Roseibium sp. Sym1: one gene and its partners. The protein of the gene in region 1 interacts with the protein of each later gene in a pairwise test. Links are inferred from orthologs where the notes say so. Each region holds a gene or a part of one and is shown in the gene's direction. Other genes may lie near its edges.

Region 1 (8,031 bases):
ACCTGCGATCGCGGCGGCGTGAAACCTTCATTTCCGTGATTGCCGGTTTCTCCTTTGCCGGCATCATGCTCGGTGTGGCGACCCTGATCATCGTCATGGCGGTGATGAACGGGTTCCGGACCGAGTTGCTGGGCAAAATCCTCGGCATCAACGGCCATATGCTGGTTCAGCCGATCGACATGCCCCTGACGGATTACGACGAGGTTGCATCCAGGCTCGAACGTGTTCCGGATGTCGTGGCCGCCATCCCCTTCATTGAAGGACAGGCACTTGTGTCCGGCCCCGCCGGCAATCTCGGCGCACTGGTGCGCGGTGTTCACGAGAGCGACCTGCGCCGCATTCCCCTGATCGCGGACAACATCCAGCTGGGCACGCTGGACGGTTTCGCCGAAGGCGAAGGCGTTGCCATCGGCTCCAACATGGCGCAACAGCTCGGGATTACCGTCGGCGACAACATTACCGTGATCTCGCCGCGCGGCAGTGTGACCCCGATGGGCGTAACGCCCCGGCTGAAGGCCTACCCGGTCACGGCGATCTTCAAGATCGGCATGAGCGAATATGATGCCACCTTCCTGTTCATGCCCCTTGAGGAGGCGCAGGCCTATTTCAACATGGATACCAAGGCAACCGGGGTCGAGCTTTACGTGGTCGACCCGGACAGTGTCGGTATCATGAAGGCGGCGATCGAGGAGGGCGCGGACAGACCCACCTTCGTGACGGACTGGCGCCAGCGCAACGTGACCTTCTTTTCCGCCCTGGAGGTGGAGCGCAACGTCATGTTCATCATCCTGTTCCTGATCGTTCTGGTGGCTGCGCTCAACATCATTTCCGGCATGATCATGCTGGTGAAGGACAAGGGCAAGGACATCGCCATCCTCAGGACCATGGGGGCAACCCGCGGCGCGATCATGCGGATTTTCCTGATCACCGGGGCCAGCATCGGCTGTGTCGGCACGCTGGCGGGATTTGTTCTCGGGCTGGTCGTCTGCCTCAACATCGAGAGCATCCGGCAGTTCGTTTCCTGGATGACGACCACCGAGTTGTTCTCGCCGGAACTCTATTTCCTGTCGAAACTGCCGGCGGAAATCGACAGCGGCGAAACCACGACCGTGCTTGTCATGGCCCTGGTCCTGTCCCTGCTGGCGACGGTCTATCCGGCATGGCGCGCGGCGCGGCTCGATCCTGTCGAAGCGCTCAGGTATGAATAGGGAGACGGGAGATGGACATGGCCGTTGATCCGCAAGGCGCACCGGGCCTCGCTCCCGCAGCGCTCGAGCTTTCCGGCATCGCGCGCAGCTTCGAGGAAGGCGACCGTCAACTGCACATTCTCAACGGAGCCAACCTTCGGATCGAGGCGGGGGAGATGGTTGCGCTGGTCGCAGCTTCCGGCACCGGAAAATCGACCTTGCTGCATATCGCCGGGCTGCTGGAGCGCCCCGACGAGGGCGACGTGTTCCTCGGTCCGGTCAATTGTTCGGAACTCAATGATGTAGAGCGCACCGCGATCCGGCGCAACGACATCGGCTTCGTCTACCAGTTCCATCACCTGCTGCCCGAGTTCACGGCGCAGGAGAACATCATGATGCCGCAGATGATCCGGGGCCTGCCGAAGAAGGTGGCGGCCGAGCGCGCGAATGAACTGCTCTCCTACCTGCGGCTCGGTGAGCGCGGACTGCACAGGCCATCGGAATTGTCAGGCGGTGAACAGCAACGCGTCGCGGTCGCGCGCGCCGTGGCAAATGCACCGCGCATCCTGTTGCTCGACGAGCCGACGGGCAATCTCGATCCGAACACGGCCGCCTATGTCTTCGATGCCTTGTCTGCGCTCGTGCGGGCGTCCGGCGTTGCCACCCTGTTCGCAACCCACAACATGGAACTTGCCGGGCGCATGGACCGGGCAATCACCCTTGAGAACGGTCTCGTGAAGGCCCTTTAGCCGGGTCAGGACCACCGGTATTTGGCTTCGGCCCGTTGGCCCGGCAGGCGAAAACCGGTCACCGTCGAGCTGCTCAGGCGGTCGTGAACAAAGCGAAAACCCCAAGTTTTCAGCAAATTTGATTTGCCTGTTTGCAAGGAGAACAAAAAGTGCTTGCAAAGAGAACAAAATTAGAACATAGTCCTTTTACGCAATCAGCAAGGGTTGGAGGATGTGATGTTCCATATCGCTCGTGATTTTGCCGCTTTCGGATCTCTCGTCTGTTTCTGCACCACACTCGCAGTTTGGGGCGACGTGCTTTTTTCCGTCAATTGACAATACCTTTGCAGGTCTGCTCCGCTGCATGAATTGATCGCTTCTCTGACAGGTGCCGCAATTGCTGCTTGTTGAGGGGGCGCATGTCCCGTTTACGGGTCGGCGTTGCGAATCCAAAGAACAGCGGGGACGACCTTGCTGTCGCCTCGACAGGCGGCTCCGGACCGGGTTCACTTGGGTTCTGATTCTCAGAACAAGCCGTGAGTGCCGTTATGCCTGGTCCCGCCGATGTTTCTTCTCTATCCGCTGAAACGGATGCAGCCGGCCGGAATGGGGCCGGGGGGCCGGGCTATGTTCATCTGAGGGTGCATTCCGCCTTGTCGCTTCTTGAAGGCGCCTTGCCGATCAAGAAGCTTTTGGACCTGGCAAAGGCCGATGCGCAGCCGGCTCTGGCAATCGCCGATACCAACAACCTGTTTGGCGCCCAGGAGTTCTCCGGGAAAGCGTGGGGCGCGGGGATCCAGCCGATTACCGCCTGCCAGCTCTCGATCTTTTTCGACGACGGTTTAGAAAGCAGCCGCAAAGGCGAGCCCGCGCTTGCGGACGTCGTGCTCATCGCGATGGACGAGACCGGATACGGCAACCTGATGGAGCTCAGCTCGCGGGCGTTTCTCGATACCGAAACCGGACTGCGGCCGCATGTATCCGCCAGCTATCTTTTTTCGAAATCCGAGGGTGTGATCGTTCTGACCGGCGGGGTCAACGGACCGGTCGGCGCTGCGCTGCTTGCCGGCAGAAAGGATCTCGCCAGGAACCGCCTTGAAGTCCTTGCGGACCGTTTTCCGGGCCGGTGCTATGTCGAAATCCAGCGCCACGGCATGGAAGCGGAGCGCAAGACAGAGGACGCCTTCCTGTCGCTCGCCTACGAGCTTGATTTGCCGGTCGTGGCCACCAACGAGGCCTTCTTTCCCAAGCGCGAGGATTATGAGGCCCATGACGCCTTGATCTGCATTTCGGAAGGGCGGGTGCTGATCGAGGATGACCGGCGCCGCCTGACGCCGGAACATTATTTCAAGAGCCGCGCGGAGATGTGCGCGCTGTTCGCGGACCTGCCCGAAGCCCTTGCCTCGACGGTCGAGATCGCCAGGCGGTGCAGTTTCCGGCCGCTCAAGCGGGCGCCGATCCTGCCGCGGTTCGCTGGGGCCGATGCCGATCCGGAAGAAGCGGAACGCGCGGAAGCCGAGGAACTCAAGCGGCAGGCCCGTGAGGGCCTTCAGGCGCGCCTTGATGCCCACGGACTGGCGCCCGGGCTGGAGGAAAAGGACTACTGGGAACGCCTCGACTACGAGACCGGCATCATCGAACGGATGAAGTTCCCGGGCTACTTCCTGATCGTTGCCGACTTCATCAAATGGGCGAAGAACAACGACATACCGGTCGGACCAGGGCGTGGCTCCGGCGCGGGCTCGCTGGTTGCGTGGTCGCTGACCATCACCGACCTGGACCCCATGCGTTTCTCGCTCCTGTTCGAGCGCTTCCTCAACCCGGAACGTGTGTCGATGCCGGACTTCGACATCGATTTCTGCCAGAGCCGTCGTGAAGAGGTGATCCGCTACGTCCAGGAAAAATACGGCCGTCAGCAGGTGGCTCAGATTATCACCTTCGGTTCGCTGCAGGCGCGCGCGGTGCTGCGCGATGTCGGCCGTGTGCTGCAGATGCCCTATGGCCAGGTCGACCGGCTGTGCAAGCTGGTGCCGGCCAATCCGGCCAACCCGGTCACGCTCGGTCAGGCGATCGAGGATGAACCGCGCCTGCGCGAGGCCGCAAGGGAAGAGGAAATCGTCGAGCGGCTTCTGGGCATGGCGCAGAAGCTGGAAGGGCTCTACCGCCACGCCTCGACACACGCCGCCGGCGTGGTCATCGGCGACCGGCCGCTGGAGCAGTTGGTGCCGCTCTACCGCGATCCGCGTTCCGACATGCCGGTGGCGCAGTTCAACATGAAGATGGTCGAGGATGCGGGCCTCGTGAAGTTCGACTTCCTCGGCCTGAAGACGCTGACCGTGATTGATACCGCGGTCAAGCTGATCGAGCGCCGCGGCATCAACGTGGATGTGGCGGGGCTACCGATCGACGATCTGAAGACCTATCAGATGCTTGCCAGGGGCGAGACCTTCGGCGTGTTCCAGCTGGAAAGCCAGGGCATGCGCCGTGCCATCGCCGGCATGAAGCCCGACAGGTTCGAGGACATCATCGCCCTGGTGGCGCTCTACCGTCCGGGCCCGATGGAGAACATCCCGGTCTACAACGCCGTCAAGCACGGCGAACAGGATCCGGACTGCCTGCATCCACTGCTCGAACCGATCCTGATGGAGACGAACGGCATCATCGTCTACCAGGAACAGGTGATGCAGATCGCCCAGGTGCTTTCCGGCTACTCGCTCGGCGAAGCCGACCTTCTCCGGCGTGCGATGGGCAAGAAGATCGCGGCGGAAATGGAAGTGCAGCGCGCCCGCTTCGTCGACGGCGCGGTGGAACGCGGCATCAACAAAACCCAGGCCGGAACGATCTTCGACCTGGTGGCGAAATTCGCCAATTACGGCTTCAACAAGTCGCATGCCGCCGCCTATGCGCTGGTCTCCTATCACACCGCCTGGCTGAAGGCGAACCACCCGGTCGAGTTCATGGCCGCGTCCATGACGCTCGATCTCGGCAACACCGACAAGCTCGGTGATTTCCGCCAGGAAGCGCGGCGCATGGGCATCGAGATCGTGCCGCCTTCGATCAACCGGTCCCAGGTCTATTTCGACGTTGCCGACGGCAAGATCCTGTACGCCATGGGGGCGATCAAGGGCGTCGGTGAACAGGCGGTGGAGCATATCGTTGATATGCGCGGCGATACGCCCTTCACGAGCCTCGGCGATTTTGCACGGCGCATTTCGCCAAGGGCGCTCAACAAGCGCACGCTGGAAAACCTGGTGGCGGCCGGGGCTTTCGACGAGCTGGAGCCAAACCGGGCCCGGGTCTTCGAAGGGCTTGACCGGATCATGGGGCTGGCGCAGCGCTCGGAAGAAAACCGGACGCTCGGCCAGGACGAGCTCTTCGGCGGCAGCGACAGCGAGGAGCCGTTGCAGCTCGACGACGTTCATGGCTGGACCAACGAGGAAAAGCTGCAGCGCGAACATGCCGCCATCGGCTTTTACCTGTCCGCCCACCCGATCGACGAATATGCCTCCGTGTTGAAAAAGATGCGGGCGCAGCCCTGGACCCAGTTCGCCGAGGCGGTCAAGCAGGGTGCATCGCACGGGCGCTTGGCCGGCACGGTCGTTTCCATGCAGGAACGCAAGACCAAGACGGGCATGCGCATGGGCATTGCCCGCCTGTCCGATGCCACCGGCCAATACGAGGCGCTTCTGTTCCGGGAGAAACTCGAGCAGTTCCGGGACGTGCTGCAGGCCGGGCGCTCGGTCGTGGTGCTCGTCGGAGCGGACATGCGCGATGACGAGCCTTCACTCCGGATCGAACAGGTCGACCCGATCGACCAAATGGCGGCGCGGCTGCAAAAGAGCATGCGCGTTTTCGTCCGGGATGAACGCCCGATCCAGAGCCTGACGAAGCATCTTCAGGTGCGCGGGGAGGGCGATGTCACGGTGATCGTTCTCCTGGAAAACGGCGCCCGTGAGGTCGAGGTCAAATTGCCGGGCCGGTTCCGCCTGTCGCCGGAAATCGCCGGTGCGCTGAAAGCAGTCCCCGGCGTGACGGATGTCCAGATGGCGTGAGTGCACCGGGAAAGACGGCGGAGCGAAAGTCTGTCCGGATCTTGTTCTTCCGCAGGGCAGGGTGATGCGCTAAAATTCGTGCAGAAAACAAAATGTCGGCTGGGGGCCGTTGCAACCTTCAAGGTGAGCGCAAATGGCCTGCATTCTCAACACGGCGGTGCTCGCCGCCGCTCTGGCAATTCCTCTGACTACGGCACCGGCCGGTTCGGCGCGGGCCAATTCCCTGATGACCGCCTGCAAGGTCGATGTTGCGTCCCTGTGCAAAGGCGTCCCGGAAGGCCGTGGCCGAATCTCGGCCTGCCTGTTTGCCCATGACAACCGGATTTCCGGCACCTGCAAACCGGAACTGTCCAAGATCACCAGCAGCGGCACCTTCAGGAAAATGGTGCCTTCCAGCCTGAACAGCCTGAAGGGATCGGCCGGGGACACCCAATTGAGGCGGGTCTGCGCCGGGGATATCAAGACTTACTGCGGCGGAGTCGGCTCGGCGACGGACCGTATACTGGCCTGTCTTTATGCCTGGTCCAACCGTATCGGCAAATCCTGTCATGCCGAGGCGAAGGCGATTTTGACAGGGGGCCGGTGATCGATCTTGCCAGGGCCCTGCTCGGCGGAATGTCTTGTCCCGAAGTGCAGCGCTTGCGTTCCCGGTTGCTTCAGGCGCCAGACGCAACATGGCCCTCCGCGGGACGTTTTCCTGCCTGGCCTGCACGACAATGCGTTTCCACCAGTCGCACCAGATCCTGGAAGGCGTCGCTAATGCGGGCCGGAGACACATGCAGCTCGATTTCCGCCAGCCCGAGGGCGGGCAGGCCGAATCGGCTGCCGATATCGCAGCAGCCGGACGGAATGCTGCGCGGTGTCTTGACCGTGATCGCCAGGCCGGCCTGCACCGGGACGTTGACGCCGGTGGGAGACTGGCTGACATAGGGTTCCCGCCAGGGCCGCCCGGTTCGCCCGACCGCGGCCAGGGCATGCGCCCTGAAGATGCAGCCGTCGGGATTGAGCGCCAGGGGCAGGTCCATGCCATCGCCAAGGTCGAAGGTCTCATGTGCCACCCAGATCATCGGCTCCACTCCCAGGACACGGCCGGTCCGGGTCGGTTGATGCCTGACGGCCAGCACCAGATCCAGCTTGCCCTCCCGGAACTGCTCCACGAGCGTTGAGGAAATGTCGCAGACAACCTCGACCTGTACCTCCGGATGGGTCCGCGCGAGTTTCGCCAGCAGGATCGGCAGGTACGCGGCCGCATGTTCTTCCGTCAGGCCGAAGCGGATGCGCTCGAGCGGCGTGTCCCGGTTCAGGGCCGTCCGGGCGTCCTGCTGCAGGCTGAGCAGCTGGCGTGCGAAAGGCAGAAGCCTGGTGCCGCCGGGCGTAAGCGCCACGGTTCGGCTCGTGCGGGTGAAGAGACGGGTGCCAAGATGCTCTTCCAGCCGCTTGATCTGCAGGCTGACCGCCGACTGGGTGCGGTTGAGCAATTTGGCGGCTGCACTGAAGCCGCCCGTGTCGGCAACGGTGACAAAGGCCTTGAGAAGATCGCTGTCCATTTATCTATTAAAATTACTCATAGAAAGAATATCAATAACTCGTTTCCCGCATCGAAAAAGGTCTTCTACGGTCGGCTTCAAGATGAGGTCGCCCGAACCGAAGGAGACGGTGCTGATGAGCGAGACGCAGATATTCAAGTTCAGCCTGGAGGATTGTATCGACCTGGCGCGCTACCCGGTCGACAGGCTGGAAACCGCGGCGGGACAGCAGCTGGTGGCCACCTGCCGCCGGCAACTGGCCGGTGACGGCTGTGTGGTCCTGAAGGACTTCGTGTTGCCATCCATGCTGGAGCGGCTTGAAGCCGAAACGGAACGGTTGTCCCCCAACGCGCATATCAACGAGACGGAGACAAATCCCTACAATTCCGCCGCCGATCCGGGCCTGCCGCCGGCGCATCCCAAGAACCGGTTCGACGACAGGACCAACGGTTTTGTCGCAGGCGATCGAATCGCACCGGATACAATCGTCCGCACCATTTATCACGATGCCGCCTTCAAGGCTTTCATCGCCGCGGTC
Region 2 (6,917 bases), 3.1 Mb from region 1 along the record:
TGGAAGACCTGGGGGTCGTCGCGTGATCCGGATCGGCCTCACCGGCTCCATCGGCATGGGCAAGTCGACCACGGCGAAGATGTTCGCCGCCGAAGGCGTGCCGGTCCATGACGCCGATGCCACGGTCCACACGCTCTATGCCGGCCGTGCCGCGCCGCTGATCGAGGCGGCCTTTCCGGGGACGACCGTCGGTGGCAAGGTCGATCGCAAACGGCTTTCCCCGCATGTGCTCGGTAATCCCGAAGCGATGAAAAGGCTCGAGGCCATCGTGCACCCTCTGGTGCGCGCGGAAGAACAGGCTTTTCTGGACACGGCCCGCGCCGATCGCCGGCGCATCGTCATGATGGACATCCCGCTCCTGTTCGAAACCGGCGGCGACAGGCGCGTCGAGGTGTCGGTGGTTGTGTCGGCCGCCGCGGAGATCCAGAGACAAAGGGTTCTGGCCCGGCCGGACATGACGGAAGAGCGGTTCGAGGCCATCCTGGCCAAACAGATGGCTGACGCCGAAAAACGGCGGCGGGCACATTTCCTGATCGATACCGGCATGGGCATGGCCCCGGCCCGGCGCCAGGTTTGCGCCATTCTCAAGGCGCTGGCGGGCTGCGGATAACACGCTTCGGTCAAATGACGTCAATTGACCGGAAAGCGCTCCAGCTCAATCAAGTCCCGGAATTTTCGAACAATAGATATCTTTCGTGTTCCGCGTTTCGAAGCACTCCGATCCGGCTTCGATATCGGCCGGAGCGGGAATTTCCACCGCCGGCTCCCCGTTCACGGAGTTGCCGTAATTGCTGAGTTTGATCTCGGTTGTGTCTCCGCTCTGCCATGTCAGCAGGTAAATTGCCGAAAATGCGTTTGCGGAAACTTCGATGGTGCAGTCTTCGACCGTGAGGCTGTTGCCGGCAAGCAGGGAACAGGTTCCCTGGTGGCGCTCCGGGCCTGCGGCATTGGCGGAAGCCGCCAGCGAGGCAATCAAAGCGCTGCACGCGAGACATAATCCAATATTCATGACCGCCTCCGTCTGAAACCGGCTGAACTCCGGGGAAAACCAGCATGCGGTCTTGCCTCCAACCGGTCAACCTGCACAGTGAATCGAAGAGACAAGGGCCAGGAACATGCGTGAAATCTCCTTCGATACGGAAACGACGGGTCTGAATCCGCGCGGCGGCGACCGGCTGGTGGAAATCGGCGGGGTTGAGCTTTTCAACCACATTCCGACGGGCAACTCGTACCACGTCTATATCAACCCGCAGCGGGACATGCCGGAAGAAGCTTTCCGGGTGCATGGCCTGTCGGCGGAATTCCTGTCGGACAAGCCCCTGTTCGAACATGTCGCCGACGAGTTTCTGGAATTTGTCGGCGATGCCACGCTGGTGATCCACAATGCGGCCTTCGACATGGGCTTCATCAATGTCGAACTGGAGCGCGCCGGCCGGCGGATCATCCCGAACACCCAGGTGCTCGACACCCTGGACCTTGCCCGCCGCAAGCATCCGACCGGGCCGAATTCCCTCGACGCACTTTGCTCGCGCTACGGCATCGACAACTCCAAACGCGTCAAGCACGGCGCCTTGCTCGACGCGGAAATCCTGGCCGAGGTCTATCTGGAGCTGATCGGCGGCCGTCAGACCGCGCTTGGCCTGGTGACGGAAGAAGAGCAGTCGGACGCCGGCAGCATGTCCTTTGAGCCCGGCGAACTCGGCACCTTCAACGCCCGCCCGCGGCCGGCACCCTTGAAACGACCGCTTCTGGATAGCGAACTGGAAGCGCACAAGGCCTTCATCGAGCGCATGGGCGAAGATGCGCTTTGGGGAAAATATGGCGGGTAGGCCGCGTGCCTGCATAACGCGACCGTTCCGGATCACCTATCCTAGCAACCACCGCACCGTCTCGAAATGCCGTTTTGAGCCGCCCCCTTCGAATGCCCAGGTCATTGTTTGTCCGATGGTCCAGAGGCGGGCCCGCTCGCGGTCCAGCGAGAGCTCCACGGACAGCCTGTCGAGCCGGTACAAGGCAGCTTGCCTGGAATGACCGAACTCGGGGCTGCGTATGATCGGGCTGAGAGCAAAGGCCGGATCCCCCGCGAGCGGTTTCGGGTCGATCGCAAGCCAGTCCGCGCGTTCAGCGGAAAGAATATTGTGTCCGTGCAGGTCCTGGTGCAGCAGCACCCGGTCGGTTTCAGCGGCACACAAATCGGACAGCGCGGTGACCGCAGCGTCCACCAGCCTCTGTTCACAGGGTTTTCCCGCTTTCAGCCAGTTCGTTTCCAGAGCGGTCAGCCAGCGTCTGGCCTCGTCTTCGAGCCCTGTGAAAGGTGCGCCGGCGGGGACAAGCAGCTGGTGCAGCAGATCCGACACGACACCAAGATGATCCGCAAGCGGATCATCGGCGAGAAAAGCACCCGGCGTGCAGCGTTCCAGGAGCAGCGCATTGAGATCCGGCGCATGTTCCAGCAACCGGATCGCGCCATGTCCGTTCCAGAGTCTCAAGGCGTCCGCCTCGAAGCGGCATTCGCGGTCAGGATATTGCAGCTTCAGAACGGCTTCTTCACCGTTGCGCCGGGCCGGCACAACGTAGGAAACATTGCCGCCTGAAAAGGCGTCGCCTATCCAGTCAAGTCTGAAACGGTCGCGGCTGCTTTCCAAAAGGTGAGGCAAACCGGCGAGCCATGCGTGCCCGCGTTCCGTCTCATTCAACCAGAGCAAGGTCTCCGGGACCCGGAATGCGGATCCGGTCGCCAAATCGGACATGCCGGAAACCTGGCCGGACGTTCAGAGCATCGACGGCAGGACCCGGTCCGGCGGGCGATGACCGTCCATGAAGGTCTTGATGTTGATGATGACCTTTTCGCCCATTTCGATACGGCCCTCGATGGTTGCCGAGCCCATATGCGGCAGCAGCACGACATTCTCCAGCTTGACCAGCTTGGGATTGACGGCCGGCTCGTGTTCGAACACGTCGAGGCCTGCCCCGGCAAGCTCACCGGCCTCCAGCATGCGGATCAGGGCGTTTTCGTCGATCACCTCGCCACGTGCGGTGTTGACCACATAGGCGTCCTTTTTCAGGAGCTTCAGGCGCCGGGCGGACAGAAGATGGAAGGTGCCCGGTGTGTGCGGGCAGTGAATCGACACCACGTCCATGCGCGCCAGCATCTGGTCGAGGCTTTCCCAGTAGGTCGCTTCCAGTTCTTCCTCGACGGCCTCGGCCACGCGGCGGCGGTTGTGGTAATGGATCGACATGCCGAAGGCCTTGCCGCGGCGGGCAACGGCCTGGCCGATGCGGCCCATGCCGATGATGCCCAGCCGTTTGCCCCAGATTCTGTGACCGAGCATCCAGGTCGGCGACCAGCCGGCCCAGTCGCCGCTTTCGATTGCCTTGATGCCTGTGGCAAGGCGTCGCGGCACGGCCAGCATCAGGGCCATGGTCATGTCGGCGGTATCCTCGGTCAGGACACCGGGCGTATTGGTGACGTTGATGCCGCGATTGTTGGCGCTGACCACGTCGATATTGTCGACGCCATTGCCGAAATTGGCGATCAGTTTCAGATTTTCACCTGCCTGGGACAACACGGAGGAATCGATCCTGTCGGTCACTGTCGGCACCAGCACATCGGCTGTCCGGACCGCTTCCACAAGCTCGGCCTGGCTGTAAGGCCTGTCATTTTCGTTGAGTCGTGTTTCGAAAAGTTCGCGCATTCGCGTTTCGACCACCTCCGGAAGCTTCCGGGTGACTACAACGACAGGCTTCTTTTTCGCCATACCATTTGCCTTTCGCGCTGCGTTGAGGACTTGTTAACCTCAACGGTACCACCTTGTCGCTGCGCGTGACGCGAGCGGAAGAGACCACACCCTTTCCTTACCAGATGGTCCGGCAGAAACAAGGGATCGGTTTCATTCGTCACGGATTACCGGGCTGACGGGATCGGCAAGCTGGTTTTCGCGCAAAATTTTCGGTACAGGTTTGCTCACAAAAGCGATCAATAACAATTGGACTACCGGACATAATGGCTTTTACGTACTCAGCATCCCGGCTCTTCCTCTGTGCGATGGCACTTGTTCTCGGGCTGAGTGGTGGAGCAACCTCCGCGCTGGCCCAAGGCAGCGGGACCAGGGCGACCGATTTGCCCTTGCCGAGATTCGTCAGCCTGAAGTCGGACCGGGTCAATGTCCGTGTCGGCCCGTCTCGGGAGCACAAGATTGCCTGGACCTTCGTCCAGTCCGGCCTGCCGGTGGAAATCATCCAGGAATTCGAGAACTGGCGCCAGATTCGCGACTGGGAAGGCAAGCAGGGTTGGGTCTTCCATTCGCTGCTGTCCGGACGGCGCACGGCGCTGGTGACCCCTTGGGAAAAGAACGACCGCACACCGCTCAGGGCGCGGTCGCGCTCGGACGCGGACATCGTTGCCGAACTCGAACCCTTCGTTCTGACTTCGGTCGATGAATGTGCCGGCGGCTGGTGCCGGGTCAATGGCGAGAATTACGACGGCTGGCTCGACCAGACGCGGCTTTTCGGCGTCTATCCCGACGAAGTCGTCGACGACTGACGACGGACGAAGTCGAACCAAAAAAGGCGGCCAACCGGCCGCCTTGTTCGTTTGTCGGTTGATCCGCGAAATCAGTCCGCCTTGACCTCTTCCTGAACCTTCAATTCGTTCAGGCGCGGCATCGACATGATGTTGTAGCCGCTGTCGACAAAGTGGACTTCACCGGTCACGCCACCGGAGAGATCCGACAGCAGGTACAGGCCGGTGCCGCCGATCTCGTCCAGGGACACGGTCCGGCACAGCGGCGAGTTGCGTTTCTGGAAGTTGAACATCAGCCGGGCGTCGGAAACGCCGGAGCCCGCCAGGGTGCGCACCGGGCCCGCCGAGATCGCGTTCACCCGGATGTTCTGCTCGCCATAATCCACCGCCAGGTAGCGGACCGACGATTCCAGCGCCGCCTTGGCAACGCCCATGACGTTGTAGTTCGGCATCACCTTGGTGGAGCCGCCATAGGTCAGCGTGACCAGCGACCCGCCATTCGGCATGATCGCCGCGGCCCGCTTGGCGATTTCGGTGAAGGAAAAGCACGAAATCATCATGGTACGGGAGAAATTCTCGCGCGTGGTGTCGGCATATTTGCCGCGCAGCTCCGACTTGTCGGAAAAGGCGATGGCATGCACCAGGAAATCGATGCTGCCCCATTCGGCCTTCAGCGTGTCGAACACGGAATCCACCGATGCGATGTCCTCGACATCGCAGGGCAGCAGGATGTTCGAGCCGACGGATTCGGCAAGCGGCTTGGTACGGCGGCCGAAAGCCTCGCCCTGATAGGTGAAAGCAAGCTCCGCGCCGTGGTTGGCGAGTGTCTTGGCAATGCCCCAGGCGATCGAATGGTCATTGGCAACGCCCATGACCAGGCCGCGTTTGCCCTTCATCAATTCAGACATTCAAAACTCCTCAGCCGTGGTAACGCGACAGTGCGAGCGAGGCATTGGTGCCACCGAAGCCGAAGCTGTTGGAGAGCACCGTGTCGAGGCCGGCGTTGTCAACGCGTTCCATTGCGATTTCACCCGGCTTCAGGGCCGGATCGAGCTCGGTGATGTTGGCGGAGGCCGTGATGAAATCGTTCTGCAGCATGAGCAGGCAATAGATCGCCTCCTGGACACCGGTGGCGCCGAGGCTGTGGCCCGTCAGCGATTTGGTGGAAGACACCGGTGGCTGAGCCTCTCCGAACACCCGCCGGATTGCCTCGATCTCGCCGATGTCGCCGACCGGCGTCGAGGTCCCGTGAGAGTTGATATAGTCGACCTTGCGGTCACCCAGGGTCTCGATGGCCAGGCGCATGCAGCGTTCGCCGCCCTCGCCGGAAGGTGCCACCATGTCGTAGCCGTCGGAATTGGCCGCATATCCGGTCACTTCGGCGTAGATCTTGGCGCCGCGCGCCTTGGCATGTTCCAGTTCTTCCAGCACCACGACCCCGCCGCCGCCGGCGATGACGAAACCGTCGCGGGTGGCGTCATAGGCGCGGGCCGCGGTCTGCGGCGTGTCGTTGTATTTGGAGGACATGGCACCCATCGCGTCGAACAGGCAGGACAGGGTCCAGTCGAGTTCCTCGCCGCCGCCGGCGAACATCACGTCCTGTTTGCCGAACTGGATCTGCTCCGTGGCCGCACCGATGCAATGCGCTGAGGTGGAGCAGGCCGAGGTGATGGAATAGTTGATGCCCTTGATCTTGAACGGTGTCGCCAGACAGGCCGAGTTGGTCGAGCTCATGCCGCGGGTCACCATGAACGGGCCCATGCGTTTGGGCGAGCCCTTTTCCAGGACGATCTGGTGCGCCTGGAACAGGTTCTTTGTGGACGGACCGCCGGATCCCATGATCAGGCCGGTGCGGGTGTTGGAAACGTCGCTCTCTTCCAGACCGCTGTCGGCGATGGCCTGCTGCATGGAGATGTAGTTATAGGCGGCGCCGTCACCCATGAAACGCAGCTGGCGTTTGTCGATCAGCGAGGGAATGTCGATATTCGGCATGCCGTGAACCTGGCTGCGAAAGCCGTGTTCGGCGTAGTCCGGTGCAAAGCTGATACCGGACTTGCCTTCGCGCAGGCTGGCCAACACTTCTTCTGCATTTGATCCGATGGAAGATACGATTCCCAAACCGGTGACGACAACGCGTCTCATTGCGGTCTCCTATGTCCTTTTCAGCGCGGCGTGGCGTTCAGGGGTCAGTGGCCTGCCGGCAGGTAGATAATATGCAAACCGGCGCTTCCAGTCAGAAAGAAGCGCCGGCAAAACAGTTGATTGTGGCTCGAGGGCGTCAGGATTTCGCCAGCCCCACGCGCAGGTCCGTTGCCTTGTAGATCTGTTCGCCGTCCGCCTTGAGCCAGCCGTCGGCGATGCCGAGCACCAGGCGGCCCTTCATGATGCGCTTGAA
Region 3 (6,779 bases), 450 kb from region 1 along the record:
AGAATTTGTTTGAGTAATATTCTATTATTCCTGAATAAAGCTTTTTCGCGGCAATAATCATGGGTTGTTATTTTGATTTTTGTTCGGAGTAATTGCATTGCGCTTGTGCTGGTCTTTCTGGCGAAGTCCGTGCGCGCTCCTGATTTCCTGCCGGTCTACGCGACCGGTTCGCAGGTGCCGGAGTGGCCGTCCGAGTATTTTTCGCCGTGGTCCTGTCACAATATGCAACCGGATTGCAAACAGGTTGCATACGCGACTTTGTTTCACGTAGGGTTGGTCTTTCAGAGGTCGCGCCGTCGTGTCTGGCGACGCGAAGGAAATGGATGTTTGCCTTGAGCGGTTTTCTTCAGATCGGGAGAATGTAGATGCGCCGGCTCACCCTGTGTGCCTTCATCAGCCTCTTCGTTCTCATTGACGCCGCCCGCGCCCAGGACACGCTGCGCTTTTCCGGTTTCGATGCTCCGAACCTGACACCGAAGGCCGAGCGGATCCTGTCCCGTGCCTATGAAGAACTCGGCATCCGGATCGAGACCGTTATCTCCAGCCCCCGCAGGGCGCTTCTGGACTCGGCCGCGGGAAAGACCGATGGCGAATTGGTACGCGTCAAGATCGCCGGATCGGCTCACGAGAGCCTGATCCGTGTGGATGTTCCGATCATCGAAGCGCGGACATTTGCCTATGCAAACAAGCCGGAGCTGCACGGGAAATCGTTTGGCGAGCTAAAGCACCTGCGCATCGGCCATGTGTCCGGGGCGCGGTTTGCGGCTGAACTTGCCAAAGGTTTTTCCGAGGTCTGGACCGCCGAGACACCGGAACAGCTGTTTGAAATGCTGCTGCGCGACCGGCTCGATCTGGTGATTGTGGGAGAGGGAACCGGCCGAAGGATTGTCCGTGAACGCGAGCTGAAGGACGTGTTCCCGCTGACGCCGTCGTTGCGGACCGTTTCCTTCTACCATTACCTGCATGAAAAACATGCCGCACTGGTGCCGAGGATAGAGGCTGTTCTCAGGAGGCAGCTTGAAGAGGCCAGGGAGGCCAGGCCGGACGACGACGTCCCCGGGGAGGCGGTTCCGGAAGAGAACGTGCTGCACCGGATCGGAATGACCTGATGGGTGCTGTGCGGCTCCAGGATAAGGACTGCCGCATGACGCGCCGTGCTGCCCTGTTGTGTTTGCTGCTGTCGTTTTGGTCCGGGACTGCCTTGCACGCGAACGACCCGCTTGTTCTGTCCGGGTTTGACGCGCCAGGCCTGACACCCGTTGCGCAAGGCCATCGGGCCCTGGTTCCCCGGGTCGAAAACGCCCTCAGGAACGTCATGTCCACGGGCAGTGCCCACAACGGCGAAGGGCCGAGCTGACACCTTCGCCCAGGGGCGCCTGCTCGCTTATTGACCCGCCGGTGAGCGGTTTGCTCCCGCCTGCTGCGCCTGGCCGAGGCTGGCACCAAGCAGGGCCGCCGCGCCGGCGAAGCCGCTGTCGCCACCGACCACCGTGTTGGGGACCAGTTTGCCGACAAGCCCGACCAGTTCCGGTTTGCGTTCCAGCGAGGTCAGCAGCTTTTCAAGCGCCTGCAGCAGGGCGACGCGGTCCTGGCCGAGCACGTCCACCTGGGCCCTCTGGCCGCGCGCGAGTTCTTCCAGGAACTGGCGTTCGGCACGGCCGAGGGCCGCGCGTTCCTGTTCACGCTGATTGGCCACCTGGACCGCGATCTGCGCTTCCACAAGGCGGGGCTGCTCGTCGGCGGTCGAGCGCGCCTGTTCGGTCTCGATGCGCTTCTGCTGGGCATCCGTCTCACGCTCGTAGGCGGTCGACAGCTGGTCCGCAAGTTGAACGCGCAGGCGGGAGACCAGCAGTTCAGGCGGAATGGCCGGTTCACCCAGGCGGATCTCCCTTATGTTCACGCCGGCCTTGTTGCCTTCCACCTTGATCTGCTGCTCGATGGTCTGTTCGATCGCGTCCCGGTTTTCAATCAGGTCGAGCACGCGGGTCGGCCGGACCGTGTAACTGGCCGGCTGCGCCAGTGTGCCGTCCTCGTTCCTGTCCTGGACACGGATCGAGGCGCCGGCGACATTGCGCACGATTGAGCGGATCGCAGGGGTCAGAATACGGTTCTCGATTTCCTGCAGGCCGCCGACAGAGCCGACGACAACCGGCGCGTTGTCGGGATCGACCTGCACCAGGGCACGCAGTTCCAGCGGGATGTCCCAGCCCTCGACCTTGACATAAACCGCCCGGTCGGCGGCGTCGCCCGGGATCTGTTCCTGCACGGATCGCTCGGTCTGCTGGATGTTGCCCTGCTGGTCGACGGACAGGTCGATGATGCGCTTGGTGTAGCCGCCCTTGTATTCCCAGGTTTGTACCCGGGTATCGACCAGGGTCACCTCATAGGCCTGCCGGTTGAGGTAGTAGGCGCCCGGAAACAGCGGTTCCTTCCAGATGCCCACGCAGCCCCGCGGTACCAGGGGCACGGTCAGTGCCTCGCGGGACGCCGTGGACGCGGATACCTCCTCCTCGACGCAGTTGATGCCGGGCTGGCTGACATTGGACTTGACCACGCCGACATGGCCGGCCGGGATGATGGTGGCGTTGGTGTTCTCGTCGAGGCGGACATCGAACAGGTAGCGGTTGAGGCGGTACTGGCCCGGTTTCAGGACTGTTTCCTGCGGACCGCGGAGCCCGCCATTGGTCAGGAAGGTGGCCGCGTTCAGCATCTCGCCGACATTCTCGTCCGAAATGGCAGGCGCCATGAACATGCCCGATGGCATGGCGCTCCCGTCAAGCGCCGTCAGCTGGCCGTAATAGCCTTCCGGAATGGTGATGACGTCCCATTCCTCGAAATCGTAGAGCACGCGGACCAGCGGAATGAAGTGAAAGCCGGGGCCGAGGATCTGGGCCTGGGGGCCTTTTTCGCCGTCGAGCGCGATGATGCGGCCCTCGGGCAGTTCCTTGAAGGCGTAGATGCGCTTGAGGTGGCCGACCTGGTTGGCATCGACAAAGATGAAGGACGTGGACAGCAGCATGAAACCGCCGATCGCAATCAGGACAATCCCCATGATGCGGCTTGCGAACAGCCTGACAAGGCGATGACTGCCGGCGTGGGCCCCCGTTCGGCGCAGCATGATCGCCGCGCCCAGAAAAATCGCCAGAATTCCGATGACCACACCAAGCATTGCATGTCCTCCCGCGCGTGCCACGATCGAGCGTTATCTGATCGCCGAGCTGGCGGAGAGTCAAACGAAGCTTCTGTAAAAATGTCATGTTTTGACGCGCCGCCGCATGAAATTTGCTCGACGGCGCCTCATGTGAAGACTAGAACCGGCAAAAAGGCGTCCGGGAGGATACATGAAACCGACCAATCCGGTCTTTACCGGCATCGACACCACCGTGTTCGAGACCATGTCGCGCCTGGCCATGGCCCATGGAGCCGTGAACCTGGGGCAGGGGTTTCCGGATGTGGACGGGCCGGAAGACATCAGGCGCGTCGCAGCCGAGGCGCTGGTCGAGGGGCCGAACCAGTATCCGCCCATGCTGGGCCTTCCCGCCCTGCGCCAGGCGGTTGCCGACGCCAACAAGCGTTTTTACGGGCTGAACGTCGATCCGCAGAGCGAGGTCATGGTGACTTCGGGGGCGACGGAAGCGCTGGCGGATTGCCTTATCGCGCTGGTGTCTCCCGGGGATGAGGTGGTCCTGATCGAACCACTTTACGATTGTTACCTGCCGATAGTGAAACAGGCGGGTGGCATTCCGGTACGCGTGCGTGTGACACCGCCGGACTGGTCGATGAACGAGGATGCCCTCAGAGCGGCCTTCTCGGAGCGGACCAAGGCGATCCTGATCAACAATCCCATGAACCCGACCGCCAAGGTCTTTTCCGAACGTGAACTGCAGCTGATCGCCGATCTGTGCATCGAGCACGACGTCTATGCGATCTGTGACGAGGTTTACGAGCATCTGGTGTTCGACGGTGCACAGCACCGGCCGCTGATGACCTTCGACGGCATGCGCGAACGCGCGGTGCGGATCGGCTCGGCCGGCAAGACCTTTTCTCTGACCGGCTGGAAAGTGGGGTACGTCACCGGACCGGCCGGGCTGATGGATCCGATCTCCAAGGCGCATCAGTGGCTGACCTTCACCACGCCGCCCAATCTGCAAAAGGCGGTCGCCTACGGCCTTGGCAGGGACGACAGCTATTTCGCCGGTCTGACGCAGGACCTGATGTCCAAGCGCGACCGCATGGCCGCCGGTCTTGCCGGACTCGGGTTTTCGGTTCTGCCTTGCGCGGCGACCTATTTCCTGACCTGCGACATCGGCGGTCTCGGTCTCGGCCGGACGGATGTTGAGGCCTGCGAGACCCTGGTCACGCAGGCCGGTGTCGCTGCCGTTCCGGTGTCGGCCTTCTATGGTTCCGACGCGCCGACAGACTATATCCGTTTCTGTTTTTGCAAACAGGACACTGTCATTGACGAGGCGCTGACACGGCTTGCCGCTTTTCTGACTGCGGCGCGGGCCGAATCCGCCTAGCCTCGAATTCGAGCGACCCTATTGAAATGAGAAACTACATGGACAATCCCGCGCTGGTCGACGTCACCAGAGGCTCCGTGACCGAAAGCGTTCATCGCGGCAGTATTGCCATTGTCGATACGGCGGGCAAACCTGTCTGTGAAATCGGCAATGTCGAAGCGCGTGTGTTTCCGCGTTCCGCCATCAAGGCCCTGCAAGCCCTGCCGCTGGTGGAATCGGGGGCGGCCGATGCGCTGGACCTGTCCGATGCCGAACTGGCGCTGGCTTGCGCCTCGCACAGCGGCGAGGAGGTTCACGCAAATTCGGCGCGCGTCATGCTGATGAAGGCCGGACTGAGCGAGGACGACCTGGAATGCGGGCCGCAATGGCCGCAGCGCATGGAAGACGCGGCCAAGCTGATCCTGGCCGACGAGACACCCTGCGGGCTGCACAACAACTGTTCGGGCAAACATGCAGGGTTTCTCGGCCTTGCCAAGGTGATGGGAGTCGACACCAAGGGGTATGTCGACGCCGGTCATCCTGTGCAGCGGGAAATAAAGCTGGTGATGGAACAGTTGACCGGCGACACGCTGTCGGAGGACGTCTGCGGCACGGATGGTTGTTCCATTCCGACCTACGCGACACCATTGCAGAAATTCGCGCGGGCCTTTGCCGCGTTCGGAACGGGCGAGGGCCTGGAACCGCAGCGCGCCGACGCCGCACAGCGTCTCTACGACGCCTGCATCAACGAGCCTTACATGGTCGCCGGCGCCGACAGGTTCTGCACAAAGGTGATGGAAGGGTTCCGCGGGCGGGTCTTCGTCAAGACCGGGGCCGAGGGCGTGTTCTGCGGTTCGGTGCCCGAACTCGGTTTCGGTATCGCTCTCAAATGCGACGACGGCGCAACGCGCGCCGCCGAGGTGATGATGGCGACGGTGCTGGAAGCTCTTCTGGAGTTGAACGAAGACGAGGCCGCGCTTCTGGACGGGCTGGTCAATCCGCCGATCCTGACCCGGCGCGGGATCCAGGCCGGCCATATCCGGCCGAGACAGGACTTCCTGGCGGCGTTGAAGGCCGCGCTGCCGTAGGGCTGGTACAGAAGTGGCTCACCCAACGACGTCATCCTGGGGAGGACCTTCAGGTCCGTCTCGAAGGATCGGCCGCTTGTTCTGACTGTGCCGCCCATCCTTCGAGACGCCGCTGACGCGGCTGCTCAAGATGACGTCGTTGGGTGTGAATCGAGTTGGGTTAAAGATCCTTTTTCATCAATATCTTGTTGCCGGTTATTGAAGTTTCACTCCATCCAAGGTGACTGTAGAGCGTGACGTTTCCGGGCATGCCCACGTGGGTCGCAAGGTGAATTTCGGTAGCGCCGCCGTCCCGTGCTATGCGCTCCACATGCTCGATCAGGCACCTGCCCAGACCTTGTCCTTTCACATCCGGGTCAACGGCGATGTTCATCAGGTGGGCCCTTGAGCCCTTGAGCGAAAAGATGGCGCAGCCGGTGATCCTGCGGCCCAACTCGGCGACAAGGACGTGATGATCGCGTATGTCGTCGGCAATACCTGCGGAGACATCCGGCAGGTCCGGAAGGTTCGATTTTACCGGTTGATAGGCGCGGTCGATACAGGATTTGAGGGCATCGACGTCTTGCAAACCGGCCTTGCGAATGGCTGGTTGGGCGCTTGTCCTTGTCACTGGAGTTGTCTCATGGCGCATCGCCCCGGCCTGTCCTTCCGTTTCACCCACGCGATCACCCGCACGCCCGCCGACAGTGTCGCCAACGGGATCCGCGCCGTGGATTCAGGTGACCCGAGCGGGGAAAAATTCCGCGAAGAACATGGGCTTTATGTGAAGGCACTGCAAGAGGCCGGTCTGACCGTCGACGTTCTGCCGCCGCTGGAGGCCTTTCCCGACAGCTGCTTTGTCGAGGACCCGGCCTTCTGTCTGCCGGAGGGGGCGATCCGGTTGCGTCCCGGCACGGCGAGCCGGGAGGGCGAGGGGCGGGAAATCCGGGCCGCGCTCGTTGCCCGCTTCGGCAAGGTGGTCGAACTGCCGGGCTCCGGTCATGTGGACGGTGGCGACGTGCTGATGCTCGACGATGTCATCCTGATCGGCCTGTCGGCGCGCACCGACCGGGAGGGCGCGGACGCCTTCGCGAAGCTGCTGGGCGAGTGGGGCTACAAAGCCGAGGTCTGCGAGACACCGGAAGGCGTCCTGCATTTCAAGACGGCCTGCTCGACGCTCGGGGACAATGTCATCCTGGCCACAAGGGCGATG
Region 4 (6,940 bases), 3.7 Mb from region 1 along the record:
CGCCAGGCCGTCCCGGAGCTGTTCGATCAGGTTTTCCGCCTTGTCCGGGTCGTAGGCAAGCGGGGGGACCACGCCCCAGACCGGCCCGGGCCAGGCGGCATCCTCGCGGAAGCGGGCGATCACGTGCACATGAAGCTGCGAGACCTGGTTTCCGAGTGCGCCCACATTCAGCTTCTCGCAGTCGGTGACCCGCCTGAGACAGGTGCTTGCCTGTGCGATCTCGCGCATCAATTGTTGCTGGTCGGCCTCGTCCAGGTCGATCAGCTCCACCATGTCGGACCTGCGCGGCACCAGAAGCAGCCAGGGATAGTTGGCGTCCTTCATCAGCCGGACGGTGCAAAGCGGCAGGTCGGCGACGAAATAGCTGTCGCCTTCAAGGCGGGGATTGAGATCGAAAAACGACATGTCGGCATCCAGACAGTGAGAGGCGGCGCGGTCGCGGCCGCGGATTGCTTTTGCCCACCATATGGCTAGAGTCGGCTCGAAGTGAACCTTTATTCACACCTGCCTTCACGTGCCACATCACACTCCGGGTGCTCTTTCATGTCCCTCGAAACGGTATTGAGTTTTGTGCTTGTCGCCAGCCTGCTCGTCATGTCGCCCGGTCCCAACGGCGTTCTGATCGCCAAGACCGTGCCGACGTCCGGCCGGCTGGCCGCCTTTGCCAATATCGGTGGCTTCGTGACCGCCTTCATTCTCCATGGCACGCTGTCGATCCTCGGAATTTCCGTGATTCTGGTGCATTCGGCCGAGGCCTTCTTCGTGGTCAAGTTGCTGGGGGCCGCCTATCTGTTCTGGATTGGCCTGAAGGCGCTCCGCGAAGCCCTGTCACGCAAGACGCTGGCCCCGGATGTCTTGCCGGCGCGGCGAAAACGCACTTTGGCAAAGGCTTTCGGCGAAGGGTTCCTGACCAATGCCCTCAATCCGAAAGTGTCGATGTTCTACCTGGCGGCGTTTCCGCAGTTCATCCCGGCGGGCGAGGGCGCCGTCTCGTCGGCGATGTCGCTGGTCGCGCTGCATTCCCTGATCAATGCGCTCTGGTTCGCGGCCATGATCGTGCTTCTGGCCCGGATCAGCAGGGCGGCCCGGGATCCGTCGTTCCAGCGCTGGCTGAAGGGCGTCACCGGCCTGGTCTTCATGGGTTTCGGTCTGAAACTGGCGTCCCTGCGTCCTTGAGGAACAGCGTTTTTCCGGCAAACAAAAAACCAGAGCCGCCCTCTTGCCAAACCCCCGGGGGCATCTGATATAAGGCGCTCGGGAGGTTGGTGGTGGACGAGCCACTCGCCAACCGGGTCAGGTCCGGAAGGAAGCAGCCCTAACGAGCCTCGGCACGGGTCGCCGTGCCAGCCTCCCACCCAATTCAAAAGCCTCGAAGCTTTGCTGGAAGCACCGCCGGATCACCGCGGTGCTTTTTTGTTTTTTCGGCCGCAAAATGCCTCGGCGTCACCCCGGACGACCGAAGGGAGATCCGGGGCCCACTCATTTCCAGAGAAGTCGTTCTGAATTCTCCAAGCATGCGTTTTGCTGCCGTGGCCCCTTCAGCCGCTTCGACAAGCAGATCTGCGAGTAGGCCCCGGATCTGCGCTGCGCTTGTCCGGGGTGACACCTGCAAGCGCCTCTGCCGCCCAATGCATGTGCTTCCGCTTCCATGTTGACAGCATGTTATCTTGGTACCAATATACCAAAATGACGAAAACGATTGAACGTGTTCAGACCGGGGTCCGTGTTGAAAAACGGCTCCTGAAAGTGCTCAAGGGGCTTGCGGAGCATCTCGACATGTCACTCGGCGATCTTATCGAGGGCCTGGCGTTGCACGCCTTTGAAAACAAGCGGCCCTTCTCGGAGGAAACGCTCGGCAAGATCGCACAGCTGAAGAGTGTCTATGACCTCGACCTGACCGCTTCGGACAGTCACAAGCTCAAGGACGGAACGGATGACGGATCTTAGGAACTATGCGGAAATGACCGACCGTTTCGAGGCCGGAGTGCTCGAGGCAAGGGGCTTCACCCATGTCGATCATATCGGTGTCGCCTGCCAGATGTTGCAGCGCTATGAATTCCTCGATGCGGCGCAGCGCTACGGCCGCGCGTTGCAGGACGTCGCCGCGAGAGCGGGCGTACCGGACAAGTTCAATGTCACGATCACGCTGGCCTTTCTCGGTCTGCTGTCGGAACGCATGGCCGAAACGGCGCACGAAACCTTTGCCGAATTTCTGGAGAAGAACCCGGATCTGACCTCGAGATCGCTGATGGCGACCTGGTATTCGGACAGCCGGATGGCCTCGCCGCGGGCACGGCAGCAGTTCCTGATGCCGGACCGGTTTCAGGCATGAGGCGGGAAATCCTCTCCGGTCCGCACGCGTGAGCAAACCAACCACAGAAAAACTTTCAAAGGACCGTCCCACTTTGCAAAAAAATGGGTATGGTGCGGCTCATGGACGAGACTGGTTTTCCGGATGAGAGCGGCGCCGAGGCGCCCGGACTGATGAGCGGCGGCGGCGCGGCGGCGCCCGCGCCGAGCGATGGCGCCTACCGTGTGCTGGCGCGCAAGTACCGGCCCAAGACCTTCGAGGACCTGGTCGGCCAGGAGCCGATGGTCCAGACCCTGGAAAACGCGTTCGACACCGGCCGCATCGCACAGGCCTGGATGCTGACCGGTGTGCGCGGGGTCGGCAAGACAACGACGGCCCGCATTCTTGCCCGCGGCCTCAATTACGAGGTGCCGGGCGGTGCCGACAAGCCCACGGTCAAGCTGACCGAGGAAGGCACCCACTGCAAGGCGATCATGGAAGGCCGCCATGTCGATGTCATCGAGATGGACGCCGCCTCCCATACCGGCATCAACGACATTCGCGAGATCATCGACGCGGCCCGCTACCGTCCGGCGACGGCGCGCTACAAGGTCTATATCATCGACGAAGTGCACATGCTGTCGAACGCGGCCTTCAACGGTCTTCTGAAGACCCTGGAAGAGCCGCCGGAACATGTGAAATTCATCTTCGCCACCACCGAAATCCGCAAGGTGCCGATCACGGTCCTGTCGCGCTGCCAGCGTTTCGACCTGCGCCGGATCGACCAGGCCAAGCTGACCGGCCTGTTGCGCCGGATCTCGGACGCGGAAGGCATCCAGATCACCGACGAGGCCTTGATGCTGATCGCGCGGGCCGGCGAGGGTTCTGCGCGCGATTCGCTGTCCCTGCTGGACCAGGCCATGGCCCATGGTTCGGGGGCCATCGGGGCGGAAGATTTGCGCCAGATGCTTGGCCTTGCCGACCGGGCCCGGGTGATCGATCTCTTCGGCCACGTCATGGCCGGCCGCATCGAGGAGGCCCTCGGTGAATTGCAGGCGCAATACGAGGTCGGTGCCGATCCGGCGATCGTGCTGACGGACCTGGCCGATTTCACCCACCTGGTCACGCGCATGAAAGTGGCGCCGAAATCCGCGGACGAATCGTCGGTGACGGAAGCCGAACGCGCCCGTGGGCGCGAATATGCCGATCAGCTTTCCGTACGGCTCCTGTCCCGCGCCTGGCAGATCCTGCTGAAAGGCGTTCAGGAAGTCCATGCTGCCTCGAAGCCGCTGGCCGCCGCCGACATGGTGCTGGTACGCCTCGCCTATGCCGCCGACCTGCCGGATCCGGGCGAGCTGATGGCGCAGATCCGGAACGGGCAGACGCCGCAGGCAGGCGGCGCGCCTTCAGGTGGCGGTGCGGCGCCCTCCGGTGGTGGTGGCGGCCAGGCCATGGCGGTCGGCATGTCCCATACTTCCGGCGGTTCCGGCAGCGGTCCCAGCATGCAGGCCTCGGCCCGTCCGCAGCTCTCCGCCATCCAGGGAGGGTTGCCGGCGCCGCAGGCCTCGCCTCAGGCGGCGCCGCAGCCCGAAGCGCCGGCCGCGCCCGCCTACAACCTGAAAAACCTGCATGACTGCTCCGCGCTGGCTTCGGAAAAGCGCGACATCCCGATGAAGGTGGCGATCCAGCGGCAGATGCGGCTGGTGAAATTCGAGCCGGGCAAGATCGAGATCCAGCCGACAGAGGATGCGCCCGCCGACATTGCCGGCGAGTTCGGCCGCAAGCTCACCGAGTGGACCGGCCAGCGCTGGTTCGTCGTGGTTTCCCGGACCCAGGGCCGGCCGACCATCCACGAGGAGAATGAAGCCAACCAGCAGCAGCTTCTCTCCGATGCCAAGTCGCATCCGACGGTGGCCTCCCTGCTCGCGGCGTTCCCCGGGGCGAAGGTTGTCGATGTTACTGTCAAGGTCACGGAAGAGGACGAGGCGGCGATGGTGGATCCCATGGTCAGTGATCCGCTGCTGAGCGAAGCGCTCGGCGATGACGAAGACGATTGATCGGAACACCTTGTTCTTCTAAATGCAGTTCCCAGATGGGGTTTGACGCGCGGCAGGGCGCCGCTGCGGACGAGTAAAGGAGAGATCCGATGGATTTCCTGAAAATGATGAAGCAGGCCAAGCAGATGCAGGAGCAGATGGGCTCGCTTCAGGAACAGATTGTCGACATCGAAGTCGAGGGCAGTGCCGGCGCCGGCCTGGTCACCGTGACGCTCAACGGCAAGGGCGACATGAAGAGCCTTGCCATCGATCCGTCCCTGATGAAAGAGGACGAAAAGGAAATCCTTGAAGACCTGATCATTGCCGCGCACACGGAAGCACGCGCCAAGGTCGAACAGGCAATCCAGGAAAAGACCCAGGACCTGATGGGCGGCCTCGGCCTTCCCGCCGACATGAAACTGCCGTTCTGAGGTCAGGTGCTGCGGGAAATTGCCGGCTTTTGCCCCTCATCCGGCCCAGCTGGCCACTTTCTCCCGACGCGGAGAAGGGACCGGAGCGTGCCGCAAATCCGCAAAAATGTAGCCTCTCCCAATGGGAGAGGTCGGGCCGCAGGCCCGGGTGAGGGGATAGACCCCTCCTGATTGTGAAAGCTCTTTTGAAGAGAAACATATGGCGCAAAAACAAGTTGCGGGACCGGAAATCGAGCGGTTGATCCAGCTCCTGGCTAAGCTGCCGGGGCTCGGGCCGCGCTCGGCCCGCCGCGCCGCGCTGCATCTCATCAAGAAGAAGGATCAGCTGCTGGTGCCGCTGGCCGAGGCCATGGGTGTCGCGGTCCGCGACATCGGCATCTGTTCCACCTGCGGCACCGTCGACACCTGCGACCCCTGCACCATCTGCGCCGACCCGAAACGGGATCCGGGCGTGCTGGTCGTGGTCGAGGATGTCGCCGACCTGTGGGCGCTGGAACGGGCCGGGGCGATCAACGCCCGCTACCATGTGCTCGGCGGCACCCTGTCGCCGCTCGACGGCGTCGGCCCGGAAGACCTCAACCTTGCCTCCCTGATCGAGCGCTGCGGCGCCGAGGATCTCAACGAGGTCATCCTGGCGATCAACGCCACGGTCGAAGGCCAGACGACGGCCCACTACATCATGGACCAGCTGTCCCACCTTGATGTCAACGTCACCCGCCTTGCCCATGGCGTGCCGGTCGGCGGCGAGCTGGATTACCTGGACGAAGGCACGCTGGCGCAAGCGCTGAGAGCGCGCACGCGGGTTTGAGGGCCCTACTTCTGAAAAAGTCGCGCCTACCGGGGCTTTGTTGACGTCCTAAACCACCCCGGCGGTCATCCCGGCCTTGAGCCGGGACCCAATCCACATCGCTTCCCGGAAAGAGGTCTGGATTTGAGCGCTGTCAGCCGGCAATGCTGTGCCTCTTCCATTGCCTCTGGAAACCAATGGGTCCCCGATTGCGCTTCGCTTGTCGGGGATGACACAGGAGAGAAGTTCAGCGTTTCACTTTGTTCCTACCGTTCGAACAGAAACGCCGAACAGAACAGATCCCCGGGAAAGCGGAACAGCTCCTGGACGCGGCTGAAGCCTGCCTGTTCCCCCATGGCAATCCAGTCTTCCGGCGGTTCGGGATAGTCGCAGGTGCGGATGTGATTCCAGAGATGGGCGTATTCGGTGTCCGTCAGGATTGAGAACCTGCGGCGCAGTTCGCTTTCCCAGCGCTTGGTAAAGTCTGCACGTGTTTCGCCCGTCCGGCAGATCGGCTCGGCACACACGAAGATCCCGCCCGGCTTCAGCGCCTCGTGAAGGCTCGCCAGCATCTCCCGCTTCCGGTCGCGCCGAAGATGGTGGATGGAAAACCCGCACCAGATGATGTCGCAGCTTTGCGGCCTCTGCAGAACCGCGTCGTGTATGTCCTCTTCCGACAGGGTCACCGCGTAGGAAACACCCGCCATGACATCGGCGGCGCACTCCAGTGCCGGCCGGGACAGGTCGATGCCGTCATACCGCGTCACCTTGCTGCCCTTGAGAACGCAGCGGGCGAGGCTGGCGTCGCCGCAGGCGAGGTCGAGAAAGGTGAATGGCCGGTCGAAGCGGGTCTCGATCAGCCGGCGCAGGATCTGGCCGAGTTCCCGGTGATGCATCCCGTTGGCGCGCACCAGCTTCTGGTAGATGCCCCATTCATACTGGAACATGTCGAGCGCTTCTGAGGCGTGGGCAGGAGCGGCGGTGCCATCGGCATGCGTATGAAGTTGTGTCATGTGGGCTCCGGGGCAAGAGAGCAAAAGAAACCGGCAGGACAAGATACAACCAAACTGGTGTTCTTCGAGAACGTATACAACGAATAGTTGATAACGGTTTACCTTCCACTTCACAATTCAACGTTCCCCAGGGTCTTGCTTCATCCGCGGTGTCACCCCGGGCGAGCGAAGCGAGACCCGGGGCCCACTCATTTCCAGAGAGCTGCTGGTGCGTTTCCGCTCTCGGAAATCCTTCCGATTGCTTCAGCAAGCGGTTATGCGAGTAGGCCCCGGCTCGCGCTTCGCTTGGCCGGGGTGACAGCCGCGATAGTCGAAAGTCCAGGTGGCGATCGCTCAACACCCCGGCAGATCTAACGCCCACCCTTGCGCCGATCCACTCCGCC

What was found.
Region 2: the proteins of dnaE (region 1) and dnaQ interact in binary tests that used the Escherichia coli proteins (3 or more experiments, as listed by UniProt). The link is inferred for Roseibium sp. Sym1 from one-to-one orthologs.
Region 3: the proteins of dnaE (region 1) and O6760_RS19505 interact in binary tests that used the Escherichia coli proteins (3 or more experiments, as listed by UniProt). The link is inferred for Roseibium sp. Sym1 from one-to-one orthologs.
Region 4: the proteins of dnaE (region 1) and O6760_RS04810 interact in binary tests that used the Escherichia coli proteins (3 or more experiments, as listed by UniProt). The link is inferred for Roseibium sp. Sym1 from one-to-one orthologs.

Annotation. Positions count from the first base shown.
Region 1 is NZ_CP114786.1:4,746,160-4,754,190, forward strand. What follows is about bases 2,082-6,167. They hold dnaE (DNA polymerase III subunit alpha), read left to right. Parts: upstream 2,082-2,463; coding sequence 2,464-5,967; downstream 5,968-6,167. Other genes in these bases: O6760_RS21720 (cysteine rich repeat-containing protein), read left to right, coding at 6,101-6,167. Outside these bases: O6760_RS21705 (lipoprotein-releasing ABC transporter permease subunit), read left to right, coding at 1-1,208; O6760_RS21710 (ABC transporter ATP-binding protein), read left to right, coding at 1,220-1,936; more of O6760_RS21720, read left to right, coding at 6,168-6,553; O6760_RS21725 (LysR family transcriptional regulator), read right to left, coding at 6,624-7,514; O6760_RS21730 (HalD/BesD family halogenase), read left to right, coding at 7,630-8,031. UniProt on the Escherichia coli protein: DNA polymerase III is a complex, multichain enzyme responsible for most of the replicative synthesis in bacteria. This DNA polymerase also exhibits 3' to 5' exonuclease activity. The alpha chain is the DNA polymerase catalytic subunit.
Region 2 is NZ_CP114786.1:1,657,064-1,663,980, reverse strand. What follows is about bases 1-2,972. They hold dnaQ (DNA polymerase III subunit epsilon), read left to right. Parts: upstream 1-1,115; coding sequence 1,116-1,829; downstream 1,830-2,972. Other genes in these bases: O6760_RS07535 (2-hydroxyacid dehydrogenase), read right to left, coding at 2,772-2,972; O6760_RS07540 (aminoglycoside phosphotransferase family protein), read right to left, coding at 1,866-2,750; O6760_RS07550 (hypothetical protein), read right to left, coding at 656-1,009; coaE (dephospho-CoA kinase), read left to right, coding at 23-610; O6760_RS07560 (shikimate dehydrogenase), read left to right, coding at 1-26. Outside these bases: more of O6760_RS07535, read right to left, coding at 2,973-3,758; O6760_RS07530 (SH3 domain-containing protein), read left to right, coding at 4,127-4,543; enoyl-ACP reductase FabI, read right to left, coding at 4,615-5,430; fabB (beta-ketoacyl-ACP synthase I), read right to left, coding at 5,441-6,664; 3-hydroxyacyl-[acyl-carrier-protein] dehydratase FabA, read right to left, coding at 6,801-6,917. UniProt on the Escherichia coli protein: DNA polymerase III is a complex, multichain enzyme responsible for most of the replicative synthesis in bacteria. The epsilon subunit contain the editing function and is a proofreading 3'-5' exonuclease.
Region 3 is NZ_CP114786.1:4,291,310-4,298,088, forward strand. The notes cover bases 2,597-5,430. They hold O6760_RS19505 (aminotransferase), read left to right. Parts: upstream 2,597-3,341; coding sequence 3,342-4,520; downstream 4,521-5,430. Other genes in these bases: O6760_RS19500 (SPFH domain-containing protein), read right to left, coding at 2,597-3,169; O6760_RS19510 (asparaginase), read left to right, coding at 4,559-5,430. Outside these bases: O6760_RS19490 (hypothetical protein), read left to right, coding at 366-1,109; O6760_RS19495 (hypothetical protein), read left to right, coding at 1,145-1,357; more of O6760_RS19500, read right to left, coding at 1,385-2,596; more of O6760_RS19510, read left to right, coding at 5,431-5,587; O6760_RS19515 (GNAT family N-acetyltransferase), read right to left, coding at 5,748-6,197; O6760_RS19520 (dimethylarginine dimethylaminohydrolase family protein), read left to right, coding at 6,210-6,779. UniProt on the Escherichia coli protein: Shows aminotransferase activity with methionine and histidine as substrates, and to a lesser extent also with phenylalanine.
Region 4 is NZ_CP114786.1:1,059,295-1,066,234, reverse strand. Bases 1,896-4,890 are described here. They hold O6760_RS04810 (DNA polymerase III subunit gamma/tau), read left to right. Parts: upstream 1,896-2,433; coding sequence 2,434-4,347; downstream 4,348-4,890. Other genes in these bases: O6760_RS04805 (YbaB/EbfC family nucleoid-associated protein), read left to right, coding at 4,437-4,757; O6760_RS04815 (hypothetical protein), read left to right, coding at 1,934-2,332; O6760_RS04820 (hypothetical protein), read left to right, coding at 1,896-1,947. Outside these bases: O6760_RS04835 (HIT domain-containing protein), read right to left, coding at 1-405; O6760_RS04830 (LysE family translocator), read left to right, coding at 544-1,176; more of O6760_RS04820, read left to right, coding at 1,687-1,895; recombination mediator RecR, read left to right, coding at 4,957-5,565; O6760_RS04795 (class I SAM-dependent methyltransferase), read right to left, coding at 5,811-6,557. UniProt on the Escherichia coli protein: Part of the beta sliding clamp loading complex, which hydrolyzes ATP to load the beta clamp onto primed DNA to form the DNA replication pre-initiation complex.